Regions from separate parts of the Flavobacterium sp. FG68 genome, predicted to be linked through region 3. Evidence: riboswitches for the same ligand, from Rfam matches in the RefSeq annotation. Region 3 holds a riboswitch; each other region holds the start of a gene.
What was found. Region 3 has a riboswitch for S-adenosylmethionine ahead of ACODSB_RS12520 (redoxin domain-containing protein). Riboswitches for the same ligand answer to the same signal wherever they lie in the genome.

Region 1 (10,425 bases), on a different contig from region 3:
AATGATCTCTTAAAAATCGTTCCGAAAGAAGGTTTTTCGCCATTTTCATCTACCACAACAGTTCCCGTAACAAATTTCCCAAGTGATCTTCCAAAAAGACCTTCTGACAATGAATAATAAAAAACAGAAATAACAATAAAAACTAACTGTCCTTCAAAATCACTCAAATTACCAAGCCAGTACAAAAGATCATTCCAGCCCAAAAAATTTCCTAAAAAAGCAATCATTAAAGAAATAATAAAAATTAAAGCAAGGATTACAACTATATCTAAAATATAGTTTACAAATCGGCTTCCGCCGGATGCCAATAATTTTTCATCAAGAATGTAAGTAGAGTTACTCATGGTTTGGTCGTTTATTAAATTGATTATTATAGATTTAAATTATAACGAAAACAAAAATATATTTTTTGTTCAAATAACCATCAAAAAAGAATGACGATTTTTAACAGTAATAAATTTACAGTCAAAAATCGTCATTATATACAGTTTAGAAAATCTAATATCTAAAATCAGAAATCTAAAATTATTTAATCCAGCGCTTGCTTTAAATCGGCAATTACATCTGCTACGGTTTCTAAACCTACAGAAACGCGAACCAGACCTTGTGTGATTCCAACTGCAAGTTGATCTTCTTCAGATAATTTGCTGTGTGTTGTTGACGCAGGATGCGTTACAATCGTTTTTACGTCACCAATATTTGCCGAAAGAGAACATAATTTAATCTTGTCCAAAAATTTTCTTCCTGCTTCAAGACCGCCTTTAATTTCAATCGCAATAATGTTACCGCCTAAAAGCATTTGTTTTTTGGCAATTTCATATTTTGGATGTGATTTCAAAAATGGATATTTTACACTGTTTACGTTTGGATGGCTTTCTAAAAATTCAGCCACTTTTAAAGCATTTTCACAATGTTTGTCTACACGAACAGCCAAAGTCTCTAAACTTTTTGACAAAACCCAGGCATTAAATGGCGACATTGCCGGCCCGGTATTTCTTGAAAACAAGTATATTTTACGAATTAACTCAGCTTCTCCAACTACAACTCCCCCTAAAACACGACCTTGTCCGTCTATTAATTTTGTTGCCGAATGAACTACTAAATGCGCACCATATTTAATAGGCTGCTGAATATATGGCGTAGCAAAACAGTTGTCAATTATTAAAATTAAATTGTGCTTTTTCGCAATTTGACCTAACAATTCTAAATCAATTACATCTACACCAGGATTTGTTGGCGTTTCAGCATATAGAATTTTAGTATTTGGTTTGATGAAACTTTCAATAGTTTCCGGTTTATTGATATCGAAATATGAAGTTTCAATTTTCCATTTTGGAAAATACGTCATGAACAATGCATGCGTTGATCCAAAAACGCTTCCAGCAGAAACAATATGATCTCCAGATTCTAACAATGCGGCAAACGTAGAATATATTGCAGCCATTCCGGTTGCAAAAGCATAACCAGATTCGGCACCTTCCATTGCACAAACTTTGTCTACAAATTCTGTTGTATTTGGATTGCTGAAACGGGAGTAAATATTGCGGACTTTTTCTTCCGTGAAAGAAGCTCTCATATCCTCTGCATCTTCAAATATAAAACTTGATGATAAATACAAAGGAGTTGAATGTTCCTGAAATTGTGTTTTTTCTAAATGTGTACGTATGGCTTTAGTTTCAAAACCAAATTCTTGTTCGTTCATTGTGTTGTTTATTTAAAAGAGTTATTTCGCAGAGTTTCACAAAGTGATCACAGAGTTTCGCGAAATAATCTTTCATTATTTAATAGTTAGTCCAAAGAATTATCTAATTCTTTAATTGACTAATTTTCTAATTGAATGTTGTTTAAAACAACTTTGTAATTGATTGTTGCTGTTGGTTCTACAGTTTTAGCAACTGAGCAGTATTTCTCAAAAGAAAGCTGTGCGGCACGTTGCACTTTTTCTGGATTGATATCGCCTTCTAAATAAAAAACCACATCGATTTCTTTAAAAGGTTTAGCTTCTTCAATCTGTACACGCGTTCCATCAACCTCAGCGTTAAAAGAAGTGATTTCCTGGCGCTGCTTTTTCAAAATCGAAATCATATCAATGGCACTGCATCCTGCAACGCCCATTAATACCAACTCCATCGGACTTGCGCCTAAATCGCTTCCGCCAAATTCAGCTCTGCTGTCAACATCAACTACATGTCCGCGTTCATTTTTAAGTTTAAAATGAAAAGCGTCATTTACTCTGTTCAAAGTTACTTTCATGTTATTTTTCTTTTTTTGTTTTATTTGAGTTCAAATCAAAAATCTAAACTCGAAAATCTGCAATCTAAAATTCAAATTACCCTTTATCAGATAATCTCAAAATATCTCCAAAAACTCCTCTTGCCGTTACCGCAGAGCCTGCACCAGCTCCCTGAATAACAATTGGACGATCTCCGTAAGATTCAGTGTAAATTTCGAAGAAAGAATCAGAACCTTTTAATCCGCCTAAAGCAGTATCTGAAGGAACAGAAACTAATTTTACTTCTAGATTTCCTTTATCATTTTGTAAATCACCAGACAATTCACCAATGTATCTTAATACGTGATTTGGTTTTTGATCGGCTTTTATTTTCTCGTAAATTGGATCGAATTCTTTTAATTTGGTTAAGAAATCAGCAACATTTCCTTCGCGTAAATGTTCCGGAATCAGGTTTTGAATGGAGATTTCTTCAAACTCATTTTGTAAATCTAATTCTCTCGCCAAAATCAATAATTTTCTTCCCACATCATTTCCGCATAAATCCTCACGCGGGTCTGGTTCTGTATATCCGTTATCAATTGCTTCTTTCAGAATTTCGCTGAACGGAACATCTTTTGCAGAGAAATTATTGAATAAATAACTCAACGTTCCTGAGAAAACGCCTTTAATTTTTGTGATATTTTCACCCGAAAGATGCAGTAATTTAATGGTGTCAATTAATGGTAATCCTGCACCAACATTAGTTTCGTATAAATAATTCTTTTGGTTTTCTGCTAAAGCTTTTCTTAATTCTTTATAAAAACCATAGGTCAATGTATTCGCCACTTTATTTGAAGAAATCAAGTCGAAACTGCTTTCTACAAGCGGAACATAATTTTCTACGAATGATGCACTTGCCGTATTATCAATTGCAATTAAGTTCTCTAAATGATACTCATTTGCATAAGCGATAATATCTTTGATTGTATACGGTTCACCTTTAGTTTCAATGTCATTTTTCCAGCTTGAAGTTACGCCATTTTTATTTAAAAGAAGCTTTTTAGAATTCGCAATTGCGAAAACATTCAGCTTAATATCTTTACGTTTTTCAATTGAAGAAGCCGATTCTAAAATTTGATTAATCAAAGTTCCACCCACTAATCCGTGACCGAAAATAGCAATGTTGATTTTTTTAGAAACTCCAAAAATCTCTCCGTGAATTACGTTTAAAGCTTTGTTTAGTTCTTCTTTCTTCACAACCAAACTCACGTTTTTACCTGTTACGGTGTTGTTGAATAAAATGGGAACTATTTTATTTTTGATTAATGCTGTGTATGGTTTATGGAACGTACTTAAATCCTGACCAATAATCGAAATTACCGAAACATTATCTGTTACTGTGATCTGGTTTACATCTTTAGAATAAAAGTCGTTTTCGAACTCTTTTTCTAATTCCACCATTGCAAGCGTTGCTTTTTCTTTTGCCACAACCAATCCAATTCCTCTTTCTGAAGAACCTTGCGAAATAATGCTTACGCTGATGTTGTGATCACCCATTACTTTAAAAATACGGGCATCAACTCCAGATTTTCCTAGTAATCCACGTCCTTCAAGGTTTACAAGTGAAACGTTTTCTAAAACAGAAAGTGTTTTAATTCCTTCTTTTTGAGAATTTGAAGTGATTAAGGTTCCGTGATTTTCGTGATTGAATGTATTTAAAATACGAAGCGGAATATTTTTTTCTAATAAAGGAATTATCGTTTTGGCGTGCAGAATTGTTGCACCAAAATTGGCTAATTCGTTTGCTTCATTAAACGACAAATATTCGATTTTTTTAGCATCGGCAACTAAATCCGGGTTTGCTGTGTAGATTCCGTCAACGTGTGTAAAGTTTTGAAGTTCTTCGGCATCCAGATAATTTGCGATTAACGAAGCGGTATAATTACTTCCATTTCTCCCTAAAGTTGTCGTGTCGTTGTTGTTGTTTGAACCAATGAAACCCGTAACAATATTTACTGTTTCACCGTTATGAAGTTTGAAATAATTGATAACGTTTTTCTTTGAAAGTTGTTCCAAAGGCTGAGCGTCACCAAATTTAGAATCGGTTTTTAATAATTCTCTTGTGTCAACGAAATTGGCAGGAATTCCTTTTTCAACTAAAATTGAAGTCAATAATTTAGCCGAAAGCAATTCGCCTTTAGACAAAATCTGATCTTTGATTTTGTTGCTGTAATCACCAATTAAGCTTACTCCTTCAAATAATTTATCTAAAATATTAAATTCTTCAGATAAATCAACGTTTGGATAATCTGAAGTTTGGTATGCTTTAAAGCTTTCTAAAAGCGGTTTGTAATTTCCGTTTTTGGCAGCAATTCTTAAAATATCTTCTAATTCATCTGTTGCATTTCCGCGCGCAGAAACGACCACGGCAATTTTTTCTCCTTGATTTACTTTATCAGTAATGATTGAAACTACTTTGTTAAGTCCTTCTCCGTTTGATAATGATTTACCACCAAATTTTAATATTTTCATTTTATTTTGCTATTGTTTCTGCCTTAAAAATATCGGCAAGTAAATGATCTAATTGTTTGTACTCGATTAAAAAAGCGTCATGTCCGTGAACCGAATCAATTTCGCTGTAAAAAACATTGTTTTTAAATTTCTTTAATTCATTGTAAGTTTCCAGATTTTCTTTTGGTGTAAAAAACAAATCTGAATTGATGGCCACGATATGAATCGCAGCGTTTGATTTGGATATTAACGTTTCGAAATCGGCGCTATTTCTCGTAATATCTATGGTTTTAAGCAGTTGGTTCATCAATTTGTATGATGCTAATTGATAACGCTGCTGTAGTTTTTTTCCGTGATGTGCCAGCCAGCTCTCGATATTAAAAATCAAAAGATCCTGATTGATGGTTCGTTGGAATTTTTCTTTGAATGATTCAGGAGATCGGTAACATAACATGGCGTGAATTCTGGCATCTTCGATTGGTTTTGAAGAATTGTTCAGAATTTGTTCTTGCAGAAAACAGTTTGCAATCATCCAGTCAGTAGATTTCCAGTCGGTTGCAATAGGAATTAAATGTTCAGTAATGTTTGGTTCCAAAGCCAGGATTTCCCAGGCAATTCCACCGCCAACAGAACCGCCAATTATGGCAAATACCTGCTCAATATTTAAAGCTTTTAATCCTTTGATAAAAATTCTAGCGATATCTCTGGTTGTAAAATCCTGATAGTTTTCGATTATAAACGAATCGTTTCCATTTCCGGGAACATTAAACGCCAAAACAGTATATTGATTGGTATCGATGGTTTTTGCTTCGCCTATTAAATCATTCCACCAGCCATTTTCTCCGGTAACCTGAGCGTTTCCGGTTAAGGCGTGATTTACCAAAACAATTGGGGTAGTATACAGCGGTTTGCCGGAAAGTGTAAAACTTAACGGTAACGACGGATACAGCGCACCACTTTCGGTGATGAAATCTTGAATTATAATGGGCCTTGGTATATTTTCCAATTTCAAATCTATTTATTATTGATTTGTATGTGGAAATATTAGAAAGAAAGTCTAGAGTTGAAACTAGAAAAATTCTTGTTGTTATCTTTCCACGTTTAGGCGTGGTAGAATGCAGCACCTTCTTCGAATTAACGAAGGGTTGCTAAGGATTCATCGGGTCTAATCCCTCCTCCTTTCTTTATAACATTTCAATACGTTTTTGAACTTAACGGTGCAAATTAACTACTAATTTCTTAAACTAACAAATTTTAATGAAACTGATTGCTCAATTTCTTAAACATAATTCAATCAGAAACTTTTGTACGCACAAAAATACCGAACGTAATGCCCAGTAAAGTCATGCAGGTTTTAACCTATTTTATGGCTGCTTTTCAAGTTAGATGAAAAGGGTTTCATTTTCTTTTGAGTACATCAAAAACAATAATGAATTTGGTACTTTTTTCTCCGCTTTTTTATCTGTTTCAGTTACACCGAAACTTGGGTGGATTAATTCATTTACAGGCGGCGGATTGTTTCTTTCAGCTTTTGCACTTCTGAACCCTGTAAGTTTTTTTCTTAAGTAAGTTATTGCGCTCATATTATTAAGTTTAAGTTAGTTATTTTTAAATCTTTATATTTCTTTTAATTCTTTGTTATGTCTGCCTAATGGAATAAAAAAACCCTTTTGGATTTTAATACCAAAAGGGTTTAAGTTTTTATAGAACTTATATATACTTTTAGTATCAACAGACGTGTACACAAATACGTGCGACATTAAACATCATGTTCATCTGTAGGGACTTATTCATTTGCAATTTGACAGTTATTTTAATAAAATCTTGCATTTACTTTTCTTTAAAAAGCTTTTTTTAAGATGTGATTAGGATCTCAAAAGCTATATTTATTTTAACAATTAATCAGCTGTTTTTAACAGTTCTTACTTGTCTTACAAATGTGCGAATATTTTTTCAATATTCCAAGTTATAAAACCCTATTTTTTCTTAAAAAACGTTAAAAAACAGCTTTTTATCGTTAAAAAACATCCTACAAAATTACAATTTGAACCAAACGAAGTATAATCTTACAAAAAATAACTTACTTTTAGTTTCAATCTGTCAAAGAACTACTAATATTACAACCACTTATAGCCAGACTGCTTCCTTATTTTTAATCTTTTCAGCTACTTTTAAAATATCTGTAATTAAACCTCTTGAAATGGCCTGTTTGCATGGCGACGCACTTTGGAGTACAATGGGTGTACTGGCATAAGATTGGGTATAAATTTCAAAAATAGAGTCGGAACCTTTTAATTGTCCAATGGCCGATGTAATAGGTTCTGATACTAATTTGACTTCTAATGTATTTTTCTCGACATCAAATTCTCCTATATATCTTAAAACATGATTGTCTTTCTGGGTTATTTTGGCAATTTTAAACGATCGGTCAATGGCATCTTTATTAAGGATTCCGTTTTTCTCCAAATGTTCTTCTCCAATAAGCGGATTGATTTTAATATCAGAGAGTTCGAATTCTTTACCAATTTCACGAGTTAAAATCAACAATTTTCTGGCGGTGTCATTTCCGGATAAATCTTCTTTAAAAGTAGAGCGCATTAATCCGAGAAGGCTTGCATCTTTTAAAACAGAGGAAAAAGTATTTTCTTCGGCAGAAAAACGATTAAAGACATAACTCAGATTATCTGAAAATACGCCTCTTATTTTGGTGATTTTTTCTCCGGAGAAATACAAATCTCTTAAAGTCTGCAAAACGGGAAAACCGGTATCGACTGAGGTTTCATACAAAAACTCTTTGTCGTACTTCTTAAGATTTTCTCTCAATTGCTTATAAAGATCAATTGGGAGTGTATTTGCCTTTTTATTGACAGCAACGATATTAAATCCGTTTTCGATCAACGTATTATAGTGACCTATCAATTCGTCACTTGCGGTTGCATCGACAGCGATTAAATTTTCGAATTCGTTTTCTTTTGCAAATTCGACAATATCCTGCACTCTAAAAGGAACAGCCAATTCTCTAAAATTGGTTTCCCACGCATATCCTACGCCTTCTTTCTCGAAAAAGGCAACGGTAGAATTGGTAATTATTGGAAAATGAAAATCGACGTTTTTACTTTGCAGAAAAAACTCCTGACTTTCTATAATCTGATTGATTAATGTACTTCCTATATTTCCAATCCCAAAAAGGATAATATTTATTTTAAGCTTTGACATAATTTTAATTTTTTAAAACATATCTATATTTAGTAAACCATATAAGTAATATAAGTTCATTTAATTTATCAACGTTTATAATTTTAGACGTACCGTGTTTTCGAGTTAGACGCACTGCTGTGCGTCTCTACAATGGTGCGTCTCTACAATGAACTTATATAACTTATATGGTGAAACTTTTATCTTGAAATCTTTTTTCATAAAAAATCACCTCTAGCAGAACTCACGCTGCTAAAGGCAATTTTTCAAACAAAAAACAAAAAAACCTAATTTTTATTGATACTATACTGTGACTGGGTTACGTTTTCAAAAACCGATTGTAAGTCGGCAATTAAATCCTCTACATCTTCTATTCCAACAGAAAGTCGGACTAAATCTTTTGAAACTCCAGTAGCCAATTGCTCTTCTTCTGACAATTGCTGATGCGTAGTGCTCGCCGGGTGGATAATCAGCGATTTTGTATCACCAATATTAGCCAGAAGTGAGAACAATTTTGTTTCGTCTACCACTTTTTTAGCCGCATCAAAACCTCCTTTTAGTCCAAAAGTGATCACGCCGCTTTGTCCTTCAGGAAGATATTGTTTTGCTAAATCATAATATTTACTTGATTTCAAACCTGGGTAATTTACCCAAACTACCTCATCTTGTTTCTCTAACCATTCGGCCAGAACCAAAGCATTTTCGCTGTGTTTTTTAATTCGGATTGGTAAGGTTTCTAATCCCTGAATAATCTGGAAAGCATTAAATGGACTTAAAGCTGCTCCAAAATCACGCAGTCCTTCGATTCTTGCTTTTGCAATAAAGGCTGCATTTCCTAAAGCTTCGTGATATACTAATCCGTGATATCCTGCAGAAGGTTCTGTAAATTCAGGGAATTTTCCGTTAGACCAGTCAAAAGTTCCGGCGTCGATAATCGCGCCACCTAATGAAGTTCCGTTTCCGGCAATATATTTTGTTAAGGAGTGAATTACAATATCGGCACCATATTTAATTGGGTTTAATAAATAAGGTGTCGCAACTGTATTATCTACTATAAATGGCACTTTGAATGCTTTGGCTTGCGCCGAAATTCCTTTTAAATCTAATACATCCAGTTTTGGATTCCCCAGTGATTCTACAAAGAATGCTCTGGTATTTTCTTTTGCTGCTTTTGTGAAGTTTTCAGGGTTTGAAGGATCTACAAAAGTGGTTGTAATTCCTAAACGCGGTAATGTTACACTTAATAAGTTGTACGTTCCGCCGTATAAACTATTTGACGCTACGATATGATCGCCAGTTCTAAGCAAAGTCAAAAAAGTCGTTGAAATTGCCGATGCTCCAGATGCTGTAACTACAGCTCCAATTCCGCCTTCGAGAGCCGCTAAACGCTGTTCTAAAACATCATTTGTTGGATTGTTTAATCTGGTATAGATAAATCCTGCTTCGGCAAGACCAAATAAATTGGCAGCATGATCAGCGTTATTAAATACGTATGATGATGTTTGATAAATAGGCACTGCTCTTGTTCCTGAATTTTTAGTTACATCATGCCCTGCGTGTAATGCGTTTGTTGCAAATTTTTGTGTACTCATGATTTCTTAGTTTTTAAATATTGTTAATACGATATATTGATATTGTGAATTGTAATTGATTTTTGAAATTGCCAATTGATTTATGCAAAAGGAAGTTCTCCTTCTAGTTCAAGATCATACATTTGAAACAGTAATGATTTTTGACTTTTTCTATCTTGCTCTGTTTTTATTCTGACAACTTCTTTTGTTATCTCTTCTGATCTATTGTTGTTTGTTTGAGAATCGTTTCTCAATAAATACTCTATAGCGATTGAATTTAGTGTTTTCATGATTTTAAAATTTTAAGTGTGAAAATGAAAAAAGCCCTTTCGGATGGCGACCAAAAGGGCTTATAGTTTAACTATAACAAAGATTTTATCTTTTTACTTTTGGCAACAGCAAGATTGGATGCACATTTGCATCATGCTACAACACATCATATTATTTCTTGCTATTGTTTTCATTTTAATTTAAAATTTAATTCTTTTTTAAACTCGACTAATTCGATAGAGTAAATGTAATATTTATTTATTTAACTGCCAAATAAAATTTTGATATTTAACGTTAAATTTTTTTAGTTCGCGTAAATAAAGGCTTCTTCTTAAAAAAAAAATTGACCACAGATTTTACGGATTAAACGAATTAGCACGGGTTTTCTCTTTTATTTAATGTAATTCCGAACCTATGTAATATAAAAACCATTTACATGGATTGAAAGGTTAGCCACAGATTAAAAAGATTACATTGATTTTAAAAATCAGTGCTAATTCGTTTAATCCGTAAAATCTGTGGTCTATTCTTTTTAAAAACTACATTGATTCAAAAAATCAGTGCCAATCCGTTTAATCCGTAAAATCTGCGGCCTATATTTTTAGAATTTAAAGCTCAAACGAGCAAATCCAAATCTTCCGTTTAATCCAAATTGCGATACAGCTC
Region 2 (10,425 bases), on a different contig from region 3:
GCATATTACGACACGTCAGGATATCCAGATTCACTACGTGAGTTTAGACAGAACACCAGAACTTTGGGCAGATTTGGCTAAAGATGATATTACACTTCGTGAAGCTTGTGGAAACACGGTTAGAAATATTACAGGAAGTGAATTAGCTGGAGTTGACGTAAACGAACCGTTTGATGTTTCGCCTTATGCACACGGACTTTTTCAATATTTGTTAAGAAACCCGATTTGTCAGGAAATGGGACGTAAATTCAAAATTTCGTTCTCTTCTTCAGACGAAGATACGGCGCTGAGTTATTTACACGATTTAGGATTTATTCCGAAAATTAAAGACGGGCAAAAAGGTTTCAAAATCATGTTTGGAGGAGGTTTAGGATCTCAGCCAGCACATGCCGAATTACTTTCAGAATTCGTTCCGGTTAATGAAATCATTCCAACAGCTGAAGGAATCATCCGTATTTTCGACAGATATGGTGAGCGTGCAAAAAGAATGAAAGCACGTATGAAATTCTTAATCAAAGAAATGGGAAGAGATGTTTTCCTTGATTTGGTTGAACAAGAGAAAAAAGCAATCGCTTTTGAAACATACGAAATAGATACAACAGCTTTTGATGGTCCAATTCCAGAACCATTATTAGAAGTTCCACAAGTTACAATCGAAGATACTGCAGCTTATGAAGCTTGGAAAAATTCGAATGTAATCAAGCAGAAGCAAGAAGGTTATTACGCTATTGGAATTAAAATTTTATTAGGAGATTTTTATACTGATAAAGCCCGATTATTAGCCGCTTTAATTAAAAATTACGGAGCAAATGAATTACGTTTTTCATTGCGTCAAAATATTGTAATACGTCATATAAAAGAAGCCAATTTACCTTTCTTTTATCAGGAATTAGCCAAGTTAGATTTTGTTCAATTGGGGTATAATTCTACGGGTGATATTACGGCATGTCCGGGTACTGATACTTGTAATTTGGGGATTGCAAGTAGTACCGGTATTGCAGAAGAATTAGAAAGAGTTTTAACTGCCGAATATCCTCAGTATTTAAATAACCGTGAAATCGAAATTAAAATTTCAGGTTGTATGAATGCCTGCGGACAGCATAATATGTCTGCAATTGGATTCCAGGGAATGTCTATCAACTCAGGAAAACTGGTTGCTCCGGCTTTACAAGTTTTATTAGGCGGAGGAAGATTAGGAAATGGAGCGGGACGTTTTGCTGATAAAGTAATCAAAGTACCGAGTCGTAGAGGTCCTGATGCATTGCGTACCATCTTAAATGATTTTGATGCTAACGGAAGCGGACAAAAATTCCTAGATTATTATGATACAAAAGGAGAAAAATATTTCTACGAAATCTTAAAACCTTTTGCAGATGTAACCAATTTAACAGAAGCTGATTTTGTGGATTGGGGTAACGCAGACAATTACGTAAAAGCAGTTGGAGTAGGAGAATGTGCCGGAGTTGTGATCGATTTAGTAGCGACATTATTGTTTGAAGCTAAAGAGAAATTAATCCTGGCTGAGGAATCTTTCGACAACCAAAAATGGTCAGATGCAATTTATCATGCTTACGCAGGATTTGTAAACGGAGCAAAAGCTTTGTTATTGGCAGAAAACCAAAAAACAAACCATCACGCAGGAATTGTTGATTTGTTTGATACCGTTTTTATCGAAAATAATAAAATCGAATTAAACTCAACTTTTAAAGACTTGGTTTACCAAATCAATAAAAATGAACCATCAGAAGCTTTCGCTAAAGATTACATTGCTCAGGCAGTAGTTTTCTTTGACAAAATCGAAACTTTCAGAGCTCAGGAATTAGCAAATGCATAATATAAAACCCAAAATAACTTTAGTCGGTGCAGGTCCGGGCGATCCCGATTTACTTACGCTGAAAGCTGTAAAAGCATTGGCTGAAGCAAATGTGGTTTTATACGACGCTTTGGCCAACGAAGAAATTCTGGATTATGCACCAAAAAATGCCATTCGAATTTTTGTTGGAAAAAGAATCGGAAATCATGCTTACACGCAAGATCAAATTAATCAATTGATTGTTGACAATGCATTGACTTATGGAAATGTAGTGCGATTAAAAGGCGGAGATCCATTTATTTTTGGAAGAGGTGGAGAAGAAATTGATTTTGCAGAAAGCTTCGGAATTGAAACGATCATAGTTCCAGGAATTTCATCTGTAGTTGCCGTTCCTGCAAGTCAGGGAATTTCAATTACAAAACGTGGCGTTTCAGAAAGCTTTTGGGCGATTACCGGAACAACTTCTGATAGAAAATTATCTTCAGATGTAGCTTTGGCAGCACAATCATCTGCAACAGTTGTGATTTTGATGGGAATGCACAAATTGCCTCAAATCATCGAGTTGTTCCAGAAAGAAGATAAAGGAAATTTACCTGTTGCGATCATTCAAAACGGAACAACAACAGAAGAAAAAGTGGGAGTTGGAACAGTAGATTCGATTTTAGAAGTTGTAAAACAAAAAGAATTAGGTTCACCGGCGATTATTGTTCTTGGAGAAGTTGTGAGAGAAAGCAATAAATTAAAAGGATTTTACGAAGAATTTCTATCAAAAGAAGTTTCAAGATAAAGTTCCGAAGGAACGATTCATATTGTAGCGTCGGGTTTCAACCCGATGGACGTATGGCAATAACATTGGATTTTAACCCAATTTTGCCAAAGAGAATGTTCCGTTAGGAACATTTGGTCGGTAGAAAAAAATAAATGTTCCCAATAAAAATGTTCCGTTAGGAACAATTCGTTGGTAAATCATCTAATTTTGATTAGATGAAAATAAATTAAAATGGAACAAAACGAATTATATCCAATATTTCTAAAGCTTCACAATTTAAATGTACTGATTGTAGGCGGAGGAAATGTAGGTCTGGAAAAGCTTTCTTTCTTGCTAAAGTCAAGTCCGAATGCAAATGTTGAGGTAGTAGCAAAAGAATTTCATTTAGAAATTAAAGTTTTAGCAGAAAATCATCCTTCGATAAAATTGACAAAATCGAAGTTTAAAAAGAAAATGCTCAAAAAGCTTCACATGGTAATTGCCTGCACAGACGATTTGAAAGTGAATAAAAGGGTTTATGATTTAGCGAGAAAGCGTTATTTGATTTGCAATATCGCCGATACGCCCGATTTATGTGACTATTATTTAGGTGGAATCGTAACAAAAGGAAATGTAAAAATTGCTATTTCGACCAACGGAAAATCGCCAACAACGGCCAAAAGGCTTCGGGAATTTTTTGAAGAAGTAATTCCGGAAGATATAAATCAAATGGTTGAAAACCTCAATGAATATCGTAAAACCTTAAAAGGTAATTTTGAAGAAAAAGTGAAGAGAATGAATGAGATAACATCTTCGCTCAAAAATAAAGAGTAACATACAGGAGAAATGAATAATGATAAAAATCATTGTCAGGAGAATAAATTATTCGTTTCTTTGTATTATTAAGAATGATTATAAACAATAACCATAATGATTAAAACAGATATACTTATAATTGGAGCAGGACCAACAGGTTTATTTGCCGTTTTCGAGGCAGGATTGTTAAAATTGAAATGCCACATTTTAGATGCTTTGCCTCAGCCAGGAGGACAGCTTTCAGAATTATATCCTAAAAAACCTATCTATGATATTCCAGGTTTCCCAGAAGTTTTAGCCGGAGATTTAGTTGATGGTTTAATGGAGCAAATTAAACAATTCGAGCCAGGATTTACTTTAGGAGAGCGTGCAGAAACAATCGAAAAACAAGAAGACGGATCTTTCATTGTAACTTCAAACAAAGGAACTAAATTTCATGCGCCAGTTATAGCAATCGCTGGAGGTTTAGGAAGTTTTGAGCCTCGTAAACCACTTATTGAAGATATCGAGTTTTATGAAGATAAAGGAGTAAAATATTTCATCAAGAATCCTGAGAAGTTTAGAGATAAAAGAGTTGTAATTGCAGGAGGAGGAGATTCAGCGTTAGACTGGTCAATTTTCTTAGCAAATGTAGCCTCAGAAGTAACTTTAATTCACAGAAGAAACGAATTTAGAGGAGCTTTAGATTCTGTAGAAAAAGTACAGGAATTAAAAACAGCTGGAAAAATCAAATTAATAACTCCAGCAGAAGTTATTGGAATCAATGGTGCTGAGCACGTTGAATCATTAGATATCGAAGAAAACGGAGCACACCGTAAAATCGAAACGGATTATTTTATCCCGCTTTTCGGATTAACACCAAAATTAGGTCCAATTGGAGACTGGGGATTAGAAATCGAGAAAAATGCAATCAAAGTAAACAATGCATTAGATTACCAAACCAACATTCCGGGAATCTTTGCCATTGGAGACGTAAACACATATCCAGGAAAATTAAAGTTAATCCTTTGCGGTTTCCACGAAGCAACTTTAATGTGTCAGGCTGCATACGGAATCATAAACCCAGGTAAAAAATATGTATTGAAATATACAACAGTTTCTGGTGTAGACGGTTTCGACGGAACTCGTAAAGAAGCTCCAAAAGCAGTTGTGAAAGCGATTGTCTAGTTTCTGAGACTCTAAGATTTTATATACAAGCTCAAACTTTTAGTTTGAGCTTTTTCATTTAATTATGCATTGATGTTTTAAGAAATCTACATAAAATATAGCCAGTGGTTTCAACCACTGGAACGCAATCCATACAAATGATTACAATACGAAAAGAATTATCACAATACGTTTCCCGTGGTTGAAACCACGGGCTATGTTTGAAAAACAGTATTCAATTTTAAAACCTTAGAATCTTAGCATCTTAGAACCTCAGAACCTTACAAAAAAAACATTTGCAAATCGAAACCCTATTTCATACCTTTGCACTGTTCTTAAAATTATTGTCAGTTATCACGAAAGGCGGAGGGATAGACCCGATGAAACCTTAGCAACCCTTTATCATAAAGAAGGTGCTAAATTCTACTTTATACAACATTTTCCAGTATTAAAGATAGATAACACAAATACATTACTCGTATTTCTCAAAACTTTTCCAGACAACTACAATATTTACTGAAACAGATTCTGTATCAGGAGCGAATCATTGGCGCATTTTTACAGTCAATAGTTCCCGCTTTTCGTTGCAATCTTTTGCTTTTTTAAAGAAAAAAATCAAAAGGATTTCCACTTCAATCGGGGCTAATGAGCTGGCAATAGTGCACTTTTGGAATTAATGTAAAAAAAATATCGAAGGCAAACAGAGCCTTCAAAATTAAAAATAAAAAAAGCTTTGTGCCTTAGCGCCTTAGCGGCAAATACAAGATGGCAATAACAATTCAAGAAGCAATAAAAAAAAATATCCTAATCCTTGACGGAGCAATGGGGACAATGCTGCAGCGTTATAATTTCTCAGAAGAAGATTTTAGAGGAGAGCGTTTCAAAGATTTTCCGCATCCGCTAAAAGGAAACAACGATTTACTATCCCTAACACAACCACAAGCGATCCGCGATGTTCATGCCGCTTATTATGAAGCTGGTGCTGACATCGTAGAAACCAATACCTTCTCAGGAACGACAATCGGTATGGCCGATTATCACATGGAAGATTTGGTTTACGAGTTAAACTATGAATCGGCAAAAATCGCCAGACAAGTTGCGGATGAGTTTACTGCTAAAAATCCAGAAAAACCACGTTTCGTAGCCGGTTCAATCGGTCCGACAAACAGAACGGCAAGTATGTCACCAGATGTAAACGATCCGGGTTACAGAGCCGTAACGTTTGACGATTTGCGAATCGCATACAAACAACAAGCTGAAGCTTTAATGGATGGTGGTTGTGATTTACTTTTAGTAGAAACAATCTTCGATACATTAAACGCAAAAGCAGCACTTTTTGCAATCGAAGAAGTAAAAGAAGAACGAAATCTGGATATTCCAATCATGGTTTCGGGGACAATTACAGATGCATCTGGAAGAACACTTTCAGGGCAGACTGTTGAAGCGTTTTTGATTTCAGTTTCACATATTCCGTTATTAAGTGTAGGATTCAATTGCGCTCTTGGAGCCGATTTATTGAAACCGTATTTAAAAACATTAGCGCATAATACAAGCTTTAATGTTTCGGCACATCCAAATGCAGGATTGCCAAATGCTTTCGGACAATACGATGAAACACCGGAACAAACGCAGGCTTTCATTAAAGAATATTTAGACGATAATTTAATCAATATAATTGGTGGCTGCTGCGGAACAACTCCGGATCATATTCGATTAATTGCTGAGATTGCAAAGGATTATAAGCCGAGAGTCGCACCAGTTATTGCGTAAACGTTTCCTGCAAGGTTTCCAAAACCTTGTAGGTATGATTTTGTTTGCGAATAAAAGTAGAAACCAAAAAGGTTTTGAAAACCTTCAGGTTGAATTGAAATTGAAATATTCTGTAGGAATAAATGTTTGGGAATAACAGAATTTATTCAGTTGAAAATTAAAAAGTGGAAGAAAACAAAAGAGATTTAGATAAAATCAAAGGAGTTATAGGAATAGCTCTGCTTGCACTAATATTTCTGTTTAGTATTTTTTCGAATAAGAATGAAAAGAAGTATGATGAATACGATAAAAATTTAAAAGGTGAAACCATAGGGCTTACAACTAGAGTCAAATACCACAGAAAAACTAGGTCTTTGAGATATTATTTTTATACAAATAAAAAAGTTTTAGCTGAGGTTTCTAGTGATTATGGACATTTAAATAAGTTTTATAAAGTAAAGTACGATTTAGACAACCCAGAAAAAAACTATATAGTTTTAGAAGAAGAATTAGAACCTGATTCAATTTCATTAGTTAAAGCAGGATTTACTAAAACTAAATATTACATATATGATGCAGGAGTAACTTGCAAATATATAGAGCATTCAAAATGGAAATAAATGTTCCGTAGGAACAAATGGTTGGTAGCATTGCGTGAGGGATAGAAGCGGTTAGCCCACAGCCTGACGAAGGAAGAGCGAGGACTAAAAGCGGATAGCCCGACCCGGAGGGACACGCCCAAATTAATAAACATAAATACCTACAAGGTTTTAAAAACCTTGCAGGAACACAAATAGAGAATAAAAAAACTTAGAATCTAAGCATCTTAGAATCTTAGTAACTGAAAAAGAAAATGACAGAAAAAAGAAGAGACCTTGTATTATCAGGATTAGAACCATTAATTATTACGCCGGAAAGTGTTTTCGTGAATGTTGGAGAGCGTACGAATGTAACAGGTTCAAGAAAATTCCTGAGATTAATCAAGGAAGAGAAATATGACGAGGCACTTGATATTGCAAGACAACAGGTAGAAGGAGGAGCGCAGATCATCGATATTAATATGGATGAAGGAATGCTTGATGGCGTTAATGCAATGACTAAATTTTTGAATTTAATCGCTGCAGAACCGGATATTTCGAGAGTTCCGATTATGATCGACAGTTCGAAATGGGAAATCATTGAAGCAGGTCTGAAAGTAGTACAAGGAAAAAGCGTTGTAAACTCGATTTCGTTAAAAGAAGGCGAAGAAGCCTTTATTCATCACGCGCGATTAATCAAACGTTACGGAGCGGCGGCAATTATCATGGCTTTTGACGAAGTTGGTCAGGCCGATAATTTCGACCGAAGAGTTGAGATTTGTCAGCGTTCGTATGATATTTTGGTGAACAAAGTAGGGTTTCCTCCACAGGATATTATTTTCGATTTAAATATTTTCCCGGTTGCAACCGGAATGGAAGAACATCGCTTAAATGCTTTGGACTTTTTTAGAGGAACAAAATGGGTTCGCGATAATTTACCTCACGCACATATCAGCGGTGGAGTGAGTAACGTTTCGTTCTCTTTTAGAGGAAATGATCACGTTCGTGAAGCCATGCACTCCGTGTTTTTATACCACGCGATTAAAAACGGAATGACGATGGGAATCGTAAATCCGGAGATGCTTACGATTTACGATGATATTCCGAAAGACTTATTAGAACACGTTGAAGACGTAATTTTAGATAGACGCGACGATGCGACAGAACGACTTTTAGATTTTGCAGAAAATGTAAAAGGTGAGGCAAAGAGCGATGAAAAAGTAGTTCAGGAATGGCGTTTTGGAACCGTTCAGGAGCGTATTACACATTCATTGGTAAAAGGGATTGATGGTTTTATCGAAGAAGATGTTGAAGAAGCACGTTTAGCAGCAACAAAACCAATTGAAGTTATCGAAATCAATTTGATGACGGGAATGAATGTCGTTGGAGATTTATTCGGAAGCGGAAAAATGTTCCTGCCTCAGGTTGTAAAATCGGCTCGTGTAATGAAAAAAGCTGTGGCTTATTTACTGCCATTTATTGAAGCAAGCAAACAAGCGGGAGACAAACAAGGAAACGGAAAAATCCTGATGGCGACCGTAAAAGGTGACGTTCACGATATTGGTAAAAACATTGTTTCGGTGGTTTTGGCTTGTAATAATTACGAGATTGTAGATCTTGGTGTTATGGTGCCTCCGGAAAAAATTATTGCTGCGGCGATTGAACACAATGTAGATATCATAGGTTTAAGCGGACTGATCACGCCTTCGCTTGACGAAATGGTGTATTTAGCCAAAGAATTAGACAAACAAGATATTAAAATCCCAATTATGATTGGCGGGGCAACAACTTCACGTGCACATACAGCCGTGAAAATTGCGCCTCAATACAGAGAAACTGTAATTCACGTAAACGATGCTTCGAGAGCCGTTACTGTTGCAGGAAACCTGTTAGATCATAACCGAAAAATATATGCGGCAGATATTCGTGCAGAATACGACTCGTTTAGAGAAACATTTTTAAATCGTTCGAGAGATAAAAACTTCCTGACGATTGAAGATGCCCGTAAAAACAAATTACCATTAGATTGGTCTGAATATACACCAACTAAACCAAAAGTAATTGGCGCACAAACTATTGAAATAGAACTGGATGTTTTGGTTCCGTATATCGACTGGACACCATTTTTTCAGACTTGGGAATTGTACGGGAAATATCCGGCAATTTTAACGGATGAGGTTGTGGGAGAACAAGCTACTTCTGTTTTTAACGATGCTCAGGCGATGTTGAAAGTGATTTTAGAAGAGAAAAAGCTGAAAGCAAAAGGTATTTACGGAATTTTCCCTGCGAATCAGGTTGACGATGATGACATCGAATTGCGTGATGAAAACGGAAAAGTTCTAGAGAAATTCTTAACACTTCGCCAGCAGTCACAAAAAACAAAAGGTGCTCCAAACATCGCTTTGTCGGATTTTATTCTGCCAAAAGAAAGCGGAATAACCGATTATATGGGAGCTTTTTGTGTAACCACAGGTTTTGGTGTTGACGAATGGGCAGCGGAATATGAAAAGAATTTAGACGACTACAATTCGATTATGGTAAAAGCGCTTGCCGATCGTTTTGCTGAGGCTTTCGCCGAATATCTTCACGAAAAAGTTCGTAAAGATTTCTGGGGTTATGATTCAGAAGAATCTTTAACCAACGAAGAATTGATTAAAGAAAATTATAAAGGAATTCGTCCTGCTCCAGGTTATCCGGCTTGTCCAGATCACTTGGAGAAACCAACGATTTGGAAGCTTTTAAATGTAGCCGAAGAAATTGGTGTGACTTTGACAGAAAGCATGGCGATGTGGCCGGCTTCATCAGTTTCTGGATATTATTTCGGGAATCCAAAAAGCAGGTATTTCGGACTCGGAAAAATAAAAGAAGATCAGGTAGTAGATTACGCCAAACGACGCAATGTTCCAACTGATTACGCCATGAAATGGTTAAACCCTAATATAGCAGATTAACGAAAAGTTATTTTAGTTTCAAGTTTCAGGTTTCAAGTTCTCTACAGCAACTTGAAACTTGAAACCTGAAACTTGAAACAAATAAAAAGATTGATTTACGTTTTTTGATTTCAGATTTTTTACACAGACTAAAACTCAAAATTCATAACTCATAACCCATAACTTAAAAAATGAAAGTAACAGAGCATATAGAAAACGCCAAAGGAAAAACATTATTCTCATTTGAAATTATTCCGCCTCAAAAGGGGAAAAGTATTCAGGAATTATATGATAATATCGATCCGTTAATGGAGTTTAAACCGCCGTTTATTGACGTAACTACTTCTCGCGAAGAATATATTTATATTGATAAAGGCAACGGACTTCTGGATAAAAAATTGACTCGTATGCGTCCGGGAACGCTTGGAATTTGCGCTTCTATAAAACACAAATACAATGTAGATACGGTTCCGCATTTACTTTGCGGTGGCTTTACACAAGAAGAAACAGAATATATGCTGGTTGATTGTCAATATTTGGGAATCAACAATGTAATGGCGCTTCGCGGCGATGCAATGAAAGACGAACAATCTTTTGTGCCAAAAGCGGGAGGAAATCATTATGCAATTGATTTAGTACGACAAA
Region 3 (10,425 bases):
GTGCAGGCGAAAATCTTGCAATGTTTGCGGGAGATGTAAGCGATAAAAAAACAGGTGAGCAATTGGTTAAAATTGCTTTAGAAAAATTTGGTTCTGTAGACGTATTGGTTAATAATGCAGGGATTTTTGCCAGCAAGCCATTTTTAGAAGTAGACGAAGCGTATCTAGATACATTTTTGAAAACCAACCTAAAAGGAACTTATTTCACTACACAATCTGTGCTTCCGCAAATGCTGAAACAACAAGGCGGTGTTGTAATTAATATCGGAACTCCATTAGTAAATCACGGTTTAGGCGGATGGCCGGCTTCGGCTCCAATTGCCAGTAAAGGTGCAATTCATGCTTTAACAATTCAGTTAGCAGCAGAATTTGGAAAACAAAACATTCGTTTCAATACCGTTGCTCCGGGTGTAATTCGTACGCCAATGCACGGAGATAACGCAGATAAAAGTGCCGGTTTGCATTTATTAAACAGAGTAGGAGAGATCGATGATGTTTCTGAAATGGTCTACACAGTTGCTAAAAGCAATTTTATTACCGGATCAATCATCAATGTTGATGGCGGAAAAGGTGCAGGACACAATTTAAATTAAGGTGAAAACTATATTATTAACTGCTTTTATGCTCTGGAGTTTTCAGGGCATAAAAGCTCAAAATACTAGTAAAATGGAAAATCAAATAGAAATTCAGGCTATTACCGATGCAATAGAAAACTATTATTTTAAAGGCATTTATGAAGGTGATGAATTATTGCTTGGCAGTATTTTTCAATCCGGGACATTTCTTTTCGGAGATATAAACGGACAACCCTATTTTAAAACCGTTGATTTGTATTTAGACGGCGTTAAAAACAGACAAAGCCCAAAGGATTCGGGAAAATCTTTTAAAGGTGAAATTTTACATATAAGCGTTGTAAATTCTATCGCTGTAGCGGAATTAAATGTTAAAATGTACGACTTTAATTATAGGGATTTTTTATCTTTCCATAAGATTAATGGCAAATGGCTTATCGTCAATAAAATGTTGACTGATACCAATAAATAACTTAAATTTGAAGCTATGTGGTACAATACAAAAGCTAAGGAACTGTTAGGGATTGACTATCCAATTTTGCAAGGCCCTTTTGGGGGTAATTTATCAACGGTAGAATTAACAGCGACGGTTTCAAATCTTGGCGGATTAGGTGGTTACGGTGCTTACACTTTAAGTCCACAGGAAATTTACGAAGTAGATAAACAAATAAAAGCAGCCACAGATAAGCCGTATAATATTAATCTTTGGGTTTCAGATCATGATATTCCGGATGGAGGTTTAACTGATGATCAATTTGAAAAAACAAAAGCGATTTTTAAATCTTATTATGACGAACTTGGAATTCCGTTACCGGAAAAACCAGCGCCATTTCAATCGAGATTCGAAAACCAGTTACAAGTTATTTTAGATGTTAAACCAAAGGTTTTTAGCTTTATGTTTGGCGTTCCTTCAGATGATGTTTTAGAGCAGTTTAGAAGATTAGGAATTGTTACTGTTGGTGCTGCTACAACACTTGATGAAGCCATTTTTCTGGAAAGTAAAGGAGTTGATATGATTATCGCTTCGGGTTTTGAAGCAGGCGGACACCGTCCTTCTTTTTTAACCAACGCCGAAGCATCTGTAACCGGAACTTTTGTTTTACTACAATTAATGCGCGAAAAAATAAAAACACCAATCATTGCAGCTGGCGGAATTGCCGACGGAAAAGGAGTTGCCGCAGCCTTAACATTAGGCGCAAGCGCAGCCCAAATAGGAACCGCTTTTTTAGCTGTCGATGAATCGAATGCATTGCCAATTCACAGAGAAATGTTATTTTCTGATGCTGCAAAATATACAACGCTTTCACGCGCATATACGGGAAGATTAGGTCGAGGCATTACAAGCCGAATTGCAAAAGATATAATTGGAAAAGAATCGAACATTCTGCCTTTTCCATTACAGACTACTTTTATTTCTCCATTGAGAAAAGCTGCACTCGATCAGCAAAAATGGGATATGATATTATTTTGGGGAGGACAAATTTCGTCAATCTTAAAACATACCAAAGCAAAAGAATTGATGCATTCTTTGATTGAAGAAACTACGGCGTATTTTGATGGATTAAAGTCATAGTTCCTCGGAATGACAAGCGGTACGATAATTTCTGTTTCAATACAAACTCATTTCAAAAAACGGAATGAGTTTTTTTATGCTTTTTCTACAGTAAAAAAACAGAATTAGTCAATTTTATTCTATCAAACGTATGAATTTCCATTATAAAATAAGGAATTATTAAAAATTATAATCTGATTTAATTATCTAAAAATCAATCATTTGTATTTTGTATAAAATGTTTTTCAATTAAAATTCAAAAAAAATAAATTTAAACACTACTAATTCGGTAGAATTAATATATATTTGTGTCACAGAAAAATTCTGAATGATACTTATCCAGAAAGACTGAGGGAGTAGGCCCTATGAAGTCTTAGCAACCTGTTACCGAATAAGGTGCTAAATCCTTCCCGCTTGCGGGACAGATAAGAAAGATTGGCGCAAATCTGAATAAGATCATCATTGTTGAAATTATTTATTTTTTAAAATGAAAACCAAACTACATTTTTTACACGACAGTGACGAACTTTTGAATTCAATCTTCGAAGAATATAGTCTTGCTGGTTTCCGAATGCGAAAGCATTAAATTCTCTCATTTCTTTTTAAATACTATTTGCTAAAGGCCTTTATAAATTGGCTTAAGGAATTCTTTTGCTCCAATATTAAACGATAATAAAAATCATATCATCACCTTAAAATCAAAATAAAATGAAAAAAATACTATTAGGTTTTGCCTTATTTCTTGGAGTTGCACAAACTCAGGCGCAAGAAAATAATTTACAGTTAAAAGGAACTGTTGTCGATACAGTTGCGCAATATGTGTATTTGCAAAAATTCCACAATAAAATGTTTACCACTATAGATTCGGTAAAAGTGAAAGACGGAAGTTTTAGTTTTAAAACTAAAGTTAAAACACCAGAATTATACGGATTAAGTGTAAACACAGAGGATTCTCCATTGTATATTTTCCTTGAAAAAACGCCTATTACAGTAAAATTAAGCCCGAAGAAATATTATACAAGCTCTGTAGTTGAAGGTTCTGAATCTCAGAATTTATTCGATGCCTATAAAAAATCAAAAGATGTAGAAATCAGTAAATTCATTACAGAAAATCCTAAATCTATTGTTTCGGCTTATGTATTGTACAGAAACTGGTCGTATAGATTAACGCCGGAACAAATCACTCAAAACATTGCTTTGCTTGATAAAAGCCTGCAAAGTACCACTTACGTGAAAGAACTAAAAGAACTGGTTACTGTTTTAGACGGATTAGCGGTTGGTAAAAAAGTCCCAGATTTTACTGCTAATGATCCGCAAGGTAAACCAGTTCGTCTTTCAGAAAATTTAAAAGGCTATACTTTAGTTGATTTTTGGGCTTCATGGTGCGGACCTTGCCGTAGAGAAAACCCAAATATTGTGGCAGCTTACAAAGAATATCATGACAAAGGATTTAACATCGTAGGTGTTTCTTTAGATAAAAAGAAAGAAAACTGGATAAAAGGAATTCAGGATGATAATTTAACATGGACTCATGTTTCTGATTTACTTTTCTGGAACAGTGCAATTGCTAAATTATATGGCGTAAGAGCGATTCCTGGAAATTATTTAGTGGATTCAAAAGGAATAATCGTTGCGAAAAACCTTCATGGAGAAGAATTGCAAACTACACTTAAATCACTTTTAGGGCAGGCAAATTAATTTTTTTTAAACACATAGAAACAGAGATTATATTCTAAATAAAAGAGATTTGAAAAAATCTAGATTTTCACACATAGCTATGTTTATTAAAACAAGTGAAACGCCTTTTACCACAAAGAAAAACTATGTTCCTATGTGTTTAAAAAAAACAATCAATAATAAATTTAGTTAATTAAAATGATAAAGGAAATGAATGCTATTGAGACAACAGAACCAATTGAATTGGAGTGTTACTTCTCTAAATTTAGAGAAAATACAATAGGAGTAGATCACCGTTTTAAATCCGTTTACGGAAATCAAAACCTGCTTTATGCAGATTGGGTTGCCAGCGGAAGATTATATGCTCCAATTGAGGATATTATGCTCAATAAAATTGGTCCAATGATTGCCAATACGCATTCACTTTCTAGTCAGACTGGAAAAACTTCAACGCACGCTTATCAATATGCGAGAGATATCATTAAGAAATCAGTAAACGCAAATACTTCTGATGTTTTGGTGACTACGGGAAGCGGAATGACTGCCGCTTTATCAAAACTGCAAAGAATAATGGCTTTGCGAACGAATGATGAACAAGATAAACCTGTTGTTTTTATCACGCACATGGAGCATCATTCGAATCAGGTTTCGTGGTATGAAACCAACGCCGATGTTGTGATTCTGCCACCAGATGAAAATAATTTAGTCGATCCCAAAATTCTTTCGGAAGAAATTAAAAAATATGCTCACAGAAGCTTAAAAATAGGTTCGTTTACGGCTTGTTCCAATGTTACGGGAATTATTACGCCTTATCATGAATTGGCCAAAATTATGCATCAAAACGGCGGACTTTGTTTTGTTGATTTTGCAGCTTCGGCACCGTATGTCAAAATCGATATGCACCCAAAAGATCCGGAACAGCAATTAGATGCTATTTTCTTTTCTCCGCATAAATTTTTGGGAGGGCCGGGAACCTGTGGTATTTTGGTTTTCAACGAGAAATTATATAAATCTGAATTTCCGGATAATCCGGGCGGCGGAAATGTAAAATGGACCAATCCTTTAGGCAGATATTGTTATAGCGAGGTCATAGAAGTTAGAGAAGATGGCGGGACACCAGGCTTTCTACAAGTAATAAGAGCTGCTTTAGCTTTAGAATTAAAAGATAAAATGGGAGTGGCAAACATCAAAAACAGAGAAAAAGAACTGCTTGCTCTTTGTTTTTCGAGACTTCAAAAAATAAAAGGTTTGTCAATTTTAGGAGATTTAAAAACAGAAAGAATCGGCTGTGCTTCTTTTATAATCGAAGATATTCACTATAATTTAATCGTAAGGCTTTTAAATGACCGTTTCGGAATTCAGGTTCGCGGAGGCTGGTCATGTGCAAGTACTTATGCGCATTATTTGTTTTATATAAACGAAAAGAAATCAGCACAAATTACAAACGAACTTTTAGAGAAAAATCAAACTAATAAACCCGGCTGGGTACGTTTGTCGCTGCATCCGATTACGACAAATGATGAGCTTAATTTTATTTGCGATGCAATTGAACAAGTATCTTTACATTATAAAAAATGGAAGAAAGATTACGAATATAATTCAGTAACAAATGAATTTGAAAATTCTGAAATTAAAGAAACTATAGCTGAAGAAGTAAATGAATGGTTTAAGTTGGATTGATTTTTTTAAACACATAGAAACATAGATTTTTTTAGTTTTTATAAAAGTTGATAAAAAGAAACTAGTTTCTAACACATAGTTATGTTTGTTTAAACAAAGGAAATTTAAAAAGCATGTTTATCATTCCTCGTTCCTCGGAATGACAAATACTGACTAGCTATGTTTGTTTAAACAAGTGAAACGCCTTTTACCACAAAGAAAAACTATGTTTCTATGTGTTTAAAAAATTAAACAGCTATACTTTTGTATAATAAAGCAATAAAAATGAAAGCAATTGTATTACAGGAAAACCGGGAATTTCAATTAGAAAACGTAGAAATTCCGCAGCCCGAAGAACATCAGATTCAGGTAAAAATTAAAGCTTCAGGTTTTAATCCGATTGATTATCAAATGACGGAAGACGGATCTGAAAGAAAGCTTTTGCACTCTCCAATTCTGGGTCGGGAGTTTTCAGGGATTGTATCGGCAATTGGTAAAAGTGTAACTGATTTTAAAATTGGCGATGCTGTTTTCTGCGGATCAGGAAGTATGGGTTCTAACGGAACTTATGCAGAATATATTTGCGTTCCCGAAGCAATTGCGGTGCATAAACCTGCGAATATTTCTTTTGAAGAAGCTGCTGCAATTCCATCAGCAGGATTAACAGCTTTGCAAGCCTTTAAACGTATAAATGCCATTTTTTCTGATTCCATATTAATTACAGGCGCTGCTGGCGGAGTTGGGAATATGCTTGTGAAACTGCTTCTGGCAAATGGCTTTCAAAATTTTGTAGTTACAGCCGGAAATGAAAGTAGCATTAACGCATTAATTGACCTTGGTGTAAAACCAAAACAAATCATCAACTATAAAAAAGAAGAAATTTACAAAACTGCACTTTCTTTAAACGGAAATAAAACTTTTGATATTGCAGTTGATTTAGTTGGAAACAACGTGGCAGAAATTGCTGCAAAACTTTTAAAAACCAATGGAACTTATGTTGATGTAACCAATTTTTCTACTCCGGAATCGCGAGGAATTCTTTTTAGTAAAGGAGCCTCAATTTTAAACATCTCCAATTATGCGTACGGACTTGAAAAACGTTACGACTATTACAAAAACGGATTAAATGAGCTAAGGTTACTTTTGGATCGAGAAAAAATTACGCCACCTGCTATTTCAATAGTCGGAGAATTAGAAGTAAATACAGTAGAAAACGCCCATAGAATACTTCGTGAGAATAAAACGGAAGGAAAAAAGTTAATCATGAAAATTTAGATTTTTTTTCACGCAGATCCTGCTGATGTTTAACCGCAAAGTTTTTTGCCTCCCGCAGGTTTGGCAGATTGGTTAATTTTGTGTAATAAATTCAGAAAAATAATCTGCTCAAATCTGCCAAATCTGCGTGAAAAAATCTTTTTAATCCTTTATATCTGTGGCTATTATTTTAAACACATACAGAGGCATTTTTGTCATTCCGAGGAACGAGGAATCGCACTAGAAACTCCATAAAGTATATCGCCAATCTTTGACGAGTTACGTGTGCGATTCCTCGTTCCTCGGAATGACAATTCAAAGCAATCGTTATAGTAATCTACTATTTTGATAGGTTAATAAAAGTTTTAATGGTTTTTATACTAAAATTAAAATTATCTGTTTAAATTTGCAGCAACAATGAGAAATAATAGCCAGAAAATGAATAATTATTATAGCTACAGCATGATGTGCTGGGATGCTTTATGATTGTTTGGCTTATATATAAATGATATTATTTATTTCAAAAAGCCTTTCAAATAATTATGAAAGGCTTTTTTGTTTTTAAACCTGAATTGAACAAATGATTGAATTAAAAAACGTTACCAAAACTTTTCATCAAAAGGACAGAATCGTTTCTGCTTTAGATGATGTTTCGCTAAAGGTGCCGCCCGGGAAAATTTTTGGTGTTATTGGAACTTCCGGAGCTGGAAAAAGTACACTAATTCGTTGTGTAAACCTTTTAGAAAGACCAACTTCTGGAGAAATTATTGTAGATGGAAAAGCTTTGATGCAATTATCAAATGCTGAATTGGCTACAGAAAGAAGACAAATAGGGATGATTTTTCAACACTTTAACCTGCTTTCTTCGAGAACTGTTTTTGATAATGTTGCTTTCCCGCTTGAATTGATTGGAACTCCAAAAACAGCCATTAAAACCCGTGTTTTAGAATTACTGCAATTGGTTGGTTTAGCTGAAAAAGCATACGATTATCCGGCAAGTCTTTCTGGCGGACAGAAACAAAGAGTTGCGATTGCGAGAACATTGGCCAATAATCCGAAAGTTTTGTTGTGTGATGAAGCTACAAGCGCACTTGATCCCGCAACAACGCGTTCAATTCTGAATTTACTGAAAGACATTAACCGTCGTTTAAATATTACCGTTTTATTGATTACACACCAAATGGAAGTCGTTAAATCGATTTGTGATGAAGTTGCGGTAATCAGCCACGGAAAATTAATAGAGCAGGGAAGTGTAGGTGAAATTTTTGCCGATCCAAAACATGATTTAACAAAAGAGTTTATTGCTTCGTCGCTTCATTTGGAGATTCCAGACGTTTATCAGGAAAAACTACAAAAGACAGATAACGGAAGCCTAAATCCGTTATTAAAGCTTGAAATGACCGGAAAATCGGTTAATGAACCTGTTATTTCAGAGGTTTCAAGATTGTTTGACACCAATTTCAAAATCGTAAGCGCGCAGATGGATCAGGCCGGAGATGTAAACTTTGGCGTTATGCTGATCGAATTATCAGGAAAACGTGAGAACTACGACGCTGCCATTCAATATTTTATTTCAAAACACATTAAAACAGAAATCATAGGTTATGTCTGATTCTATTATCGCTTTATTATTAAATGGAACCTGGGAAACCATTGTTATGACATTTGTGTCTGGCTTTTTCGGTTTCCTAATCGGACTTCCAACGGGAGTTTTACTTTTTCTTACCCGAAAAAATCAAATACTCGATCAGCCGGTTTTAAACAGAACTTTATCGGTTATTGTAAACGTTTTTCGTTCCATTCCGTGCATTATTTTAATCGTTTGGATGATTCCGTTTACACGTGCTATTGTTGGAACTTCTATTGGAGTAAGTGCTGCTTTAGTTCCGTTAAGTATTGGCGCGGCACCGTTTATCGCCCGTTTGGTTGAAAACAGTTTATTAGGTCTGCCATCGGGATTAATTGAAGCTGCAAGAGCTTTAGGAGCAACGCCTTTACAGATTGTATATAAAGTATTACTTCCAGAAGCTTTGCCATCATTAATAAACGCAGCATCGATTACTTTAATCACTCTTGTAGGTTATTCTGCAATGGGCGGAGCAGTTGGAGCGGGCGGTTTAGGACAGGTTGGTTATCAATATGGATATATTGGTTATGATGCCGTAACGATGAATTCGGTTTTGGCATTATTGGTTATTTTGGTTTTCCTTATTCAGTTTATTGGAGACAGATTATCAAAACATTTTGATCACAGATAAGTATCAATTAAAAATTAGGAATTAAAAATTAAAAATAGATTTGTCATGAAAATAAATTTCTTGAAAACAGCCGGAATTTTAGCTTTATCATTGGTTTTAGCTAATTGCGGAAAAAGTAAAAACAATGATCCGCATTTTATAAAAGTTGGTGTAGCTTCCGGACCTGAATTAAAAGTTGCTGAAGCAGCTAAAAAAGTAGCCAAAGAAAAATTTGGACTTGAGGTTGAATTGGTTTCTTTCAACGATTATGTAATTCCAAACGAAGCTTTAAGTCAGGGTGATATTGATGCAAATGCTTTTCAGCATAAACCTTATTTAGATGAGCAGTCTAAACAACGTGGTTATAAATTGGCAATCATCGGAAATACATTCGTTTATCCGATTGCGGCTTATTCAAAAAAAATAAAAAACCTTTCTGAATTGAAAAATGAAAGTACTATTATTATCCCAAATGATCCAACAAATGGCGGACGTTCGTTATTGCTTTTACAGAAAAATGGTTTATTAAAATTGAAAGATGGTGTTGGTTTATTACCTAAAGTAACAGATATAGTAAGTAATCCTAAAAACTTAAAAATATTAGAGTTAGAAGCGCCTCAATTGCCTCGTGCTTTAGACGACGCTAATGTTTCGATTGCAATTATCAACAACACTTTTGCTTCTGCAGCAGGATTGGTTCCGTCACGAGATGCCTTGTTTGTTGAAGATAAAGATTCTCCTTATGTAAATCTTGTAGTAAGTCGTGAAGACAATAAAAACGAAGAGAAAGTAAAACAGTTTTTACAGGCTTTTCAATCTCCGGAGGTTGAAGCTGCAGCCGAACGTGAGTTTAAGGGCGGCGCTGTGAAAGGATGGTAATAATAATTGTGAGTTGTTAATTGTGAATTGAACTTTGACAACTAATTATTTGATATAAAAAAGGCAGATGAAATTGTTTCATCTGCCTTTTTTATTTTATTGTATTTTGTTTGTGGCTTCAAATCTTTTTTTTGAAGCTTATATTAGACCCAATTGTCTCGCTTTATTAATAAGCTCGGTATCACCGCCTTTTTCTAATAATAAATGGCTTTTAATATTTGCTTTTCGCTTTTCAATTGAACTCATTGAAAGCGGAATATGATTTGGAATATTAACGGTTTTAACGCCTTGAGATAAAAGAATTAAAATCTGACTGTCGTATTCGTCCCAATTTAAATTTCGGTGCGTTAATTTCTTCTGAGATTTGATAATCTCATCGCTGTAAATTATTTCCCCTTTTAGAATTTTTTGGCAGATAGCCGGAAAAGATTCAAAATTAACTTCACTTTTTGATATAAACCCGTCGGGAGCAATAGTTTTTATAATTCTGTTTACGATGAAGGCTTCGGTATGCATTGTCAGCAATAAAATTTTGCAGGAAGGAAGTGCTTTTCTAATGGTTATTGCCAAGTCAATACCATTAGCAATATTGAAT

Region 1: linked by a shared signal. The riboswitch ahead of ACODSB_RS00700 (alpha/beta fold hydrolase) and the one ahead of ACODSB_RS12520 (redoxin domain-containing protein) in region 3 are both predicted to bind S-adenosylmethionine.
Region 2: linked by a shared signal. The riboswitch ahead of ACODSB_RS00625 (homocysteine S-methyltransferase family protein) and the one ahead of ACODSB_RS12520 (redoxin domain-containing protein) in region 3 are both predicted to bind S-adenosylmethionine.

The regions. Positions count from the first base shown of each region.
Region 1 covers NZ_JBMDIY010000001.1:158,004-168,428, forward strand. The annotation lists gene ACODSB_RS00680 (RDD family protein) at 1-344, opposite strand, end outside; gene ACODSB_RS00685 (trans-sulfuration enzyme family protein) at 530-1,702, opposite strand; gene ACODSB_RS00690 (OsmC family protein) at 1,822-2,253, opposite strand; gene thrA (bifunctional aspartate kinase/homoserine dehydrogenase I) at 2,330-4,744, opposite strand; gene ACODSB_RS00700 (alpha/beta fold hydrolase) at 4,746-5,729, opposite strand; SAM riboswitch class I at 5,808-5,916, opposite strand; gene ACODSB_RS00705 (hypothetical protein) at 6,106-6,306, opposite strand; gene ACODSB_RS00710 (homoserine dehydrogenase family protein) at 6,851-7,939, opposite strand; gene ACODSB_RS00715 (O-acetylhomoserine aminocarboxypropyltransferase/cysteine synthase family protein) at 8,206-9,510, opposite strand; gene ACODSB_RS00720 (hypothetical protein) at 9,591-9,779, opposite strand; gene ACODSB_RS00725 (TonB-dependent receptor plug domain-containing protein) at 10,361-10,425, opposite strand, start outside.
Region 2 covers NZ_JBMDIY010000001.1:141,112-151,536, reverse strand. The annotation lists gene ACODSB_RS00645 (HEPN domain-containing protein) at 1-1,834, shown strand, start outside; gene cobA (uroporphyrinogen-III C-methyltransferase) at 1,827-2,600, shown strand; gene ACODSB_RS00635 (precorrin-2 dehydrogenase/sirohydrochlorin ferrochelatase family protein) at 2,814-3,395, shown strand; gene ACODSB_RS00630 (NAD(P)/FAD-dependent oxidoreductase) at 3,492-4,544, shown strand; SAM riboswitch class I at 4,872-4,988, shown strand; gene ACODSB_RS00625 (homocysteine S-methyltransferase family protein) at 5,289-6,293, shown strand; gene ACODSB_RS00620 (hypothetical protein) at 6,458-6,892, shown strand; gene metH (methionine synthase) at 7,126-9,801, shown strand; gene metF (methylenetetrahydrofolate reductase [NAD(P)H]) at 9,972-10,425, shown strand, end outside.
Region 3 covers NZ_JBMDIY010000017.1:46,932-57,356, forward strand. The annotation lists gene ACODSB_RS12505 (SDR family NAD(P)-dependent oxidoreductase) at 1-593, shown strand, start outside; gene ACODSB_RS12510 (nuclear transport factor 2 family protein) at 667-1,044, shown strand; gene ACODSB_RS12515 (NAD(P)H-dependent flavin oxidoreductase) at 1,060-2,145, shown strand; SAM riboswitch class I at 2,457-2,556, shown strand; gene ACODSB_RS12520 (redoxin domain-containing protein) at 2,833-3,822, shown strand; gene ACODSB_RS12525 (aminotransferase class V-fold PLP-dependent enzyme) at 4,012-5,481, shown strand; gene ACODSB_RS12530 (NADP-dependent oxidoreductase) at 5,746-6,735, shown strand; gene metN (methionine ABC transporter ATP-binding protein MetN) at 7,295-8,326, shown strand; gene ACODSB_RS12540 (methionine ABC transporter permease MetI) at 8,319-8,972, shown strand; gene metQ (methionine ABC transporter substrate-binding lipoprotein MetQ) at 9,018-9,830, shown strand; gene ACODSB_RS12550 (response regulator) at 9,969-10,425, opposite strand, start outside.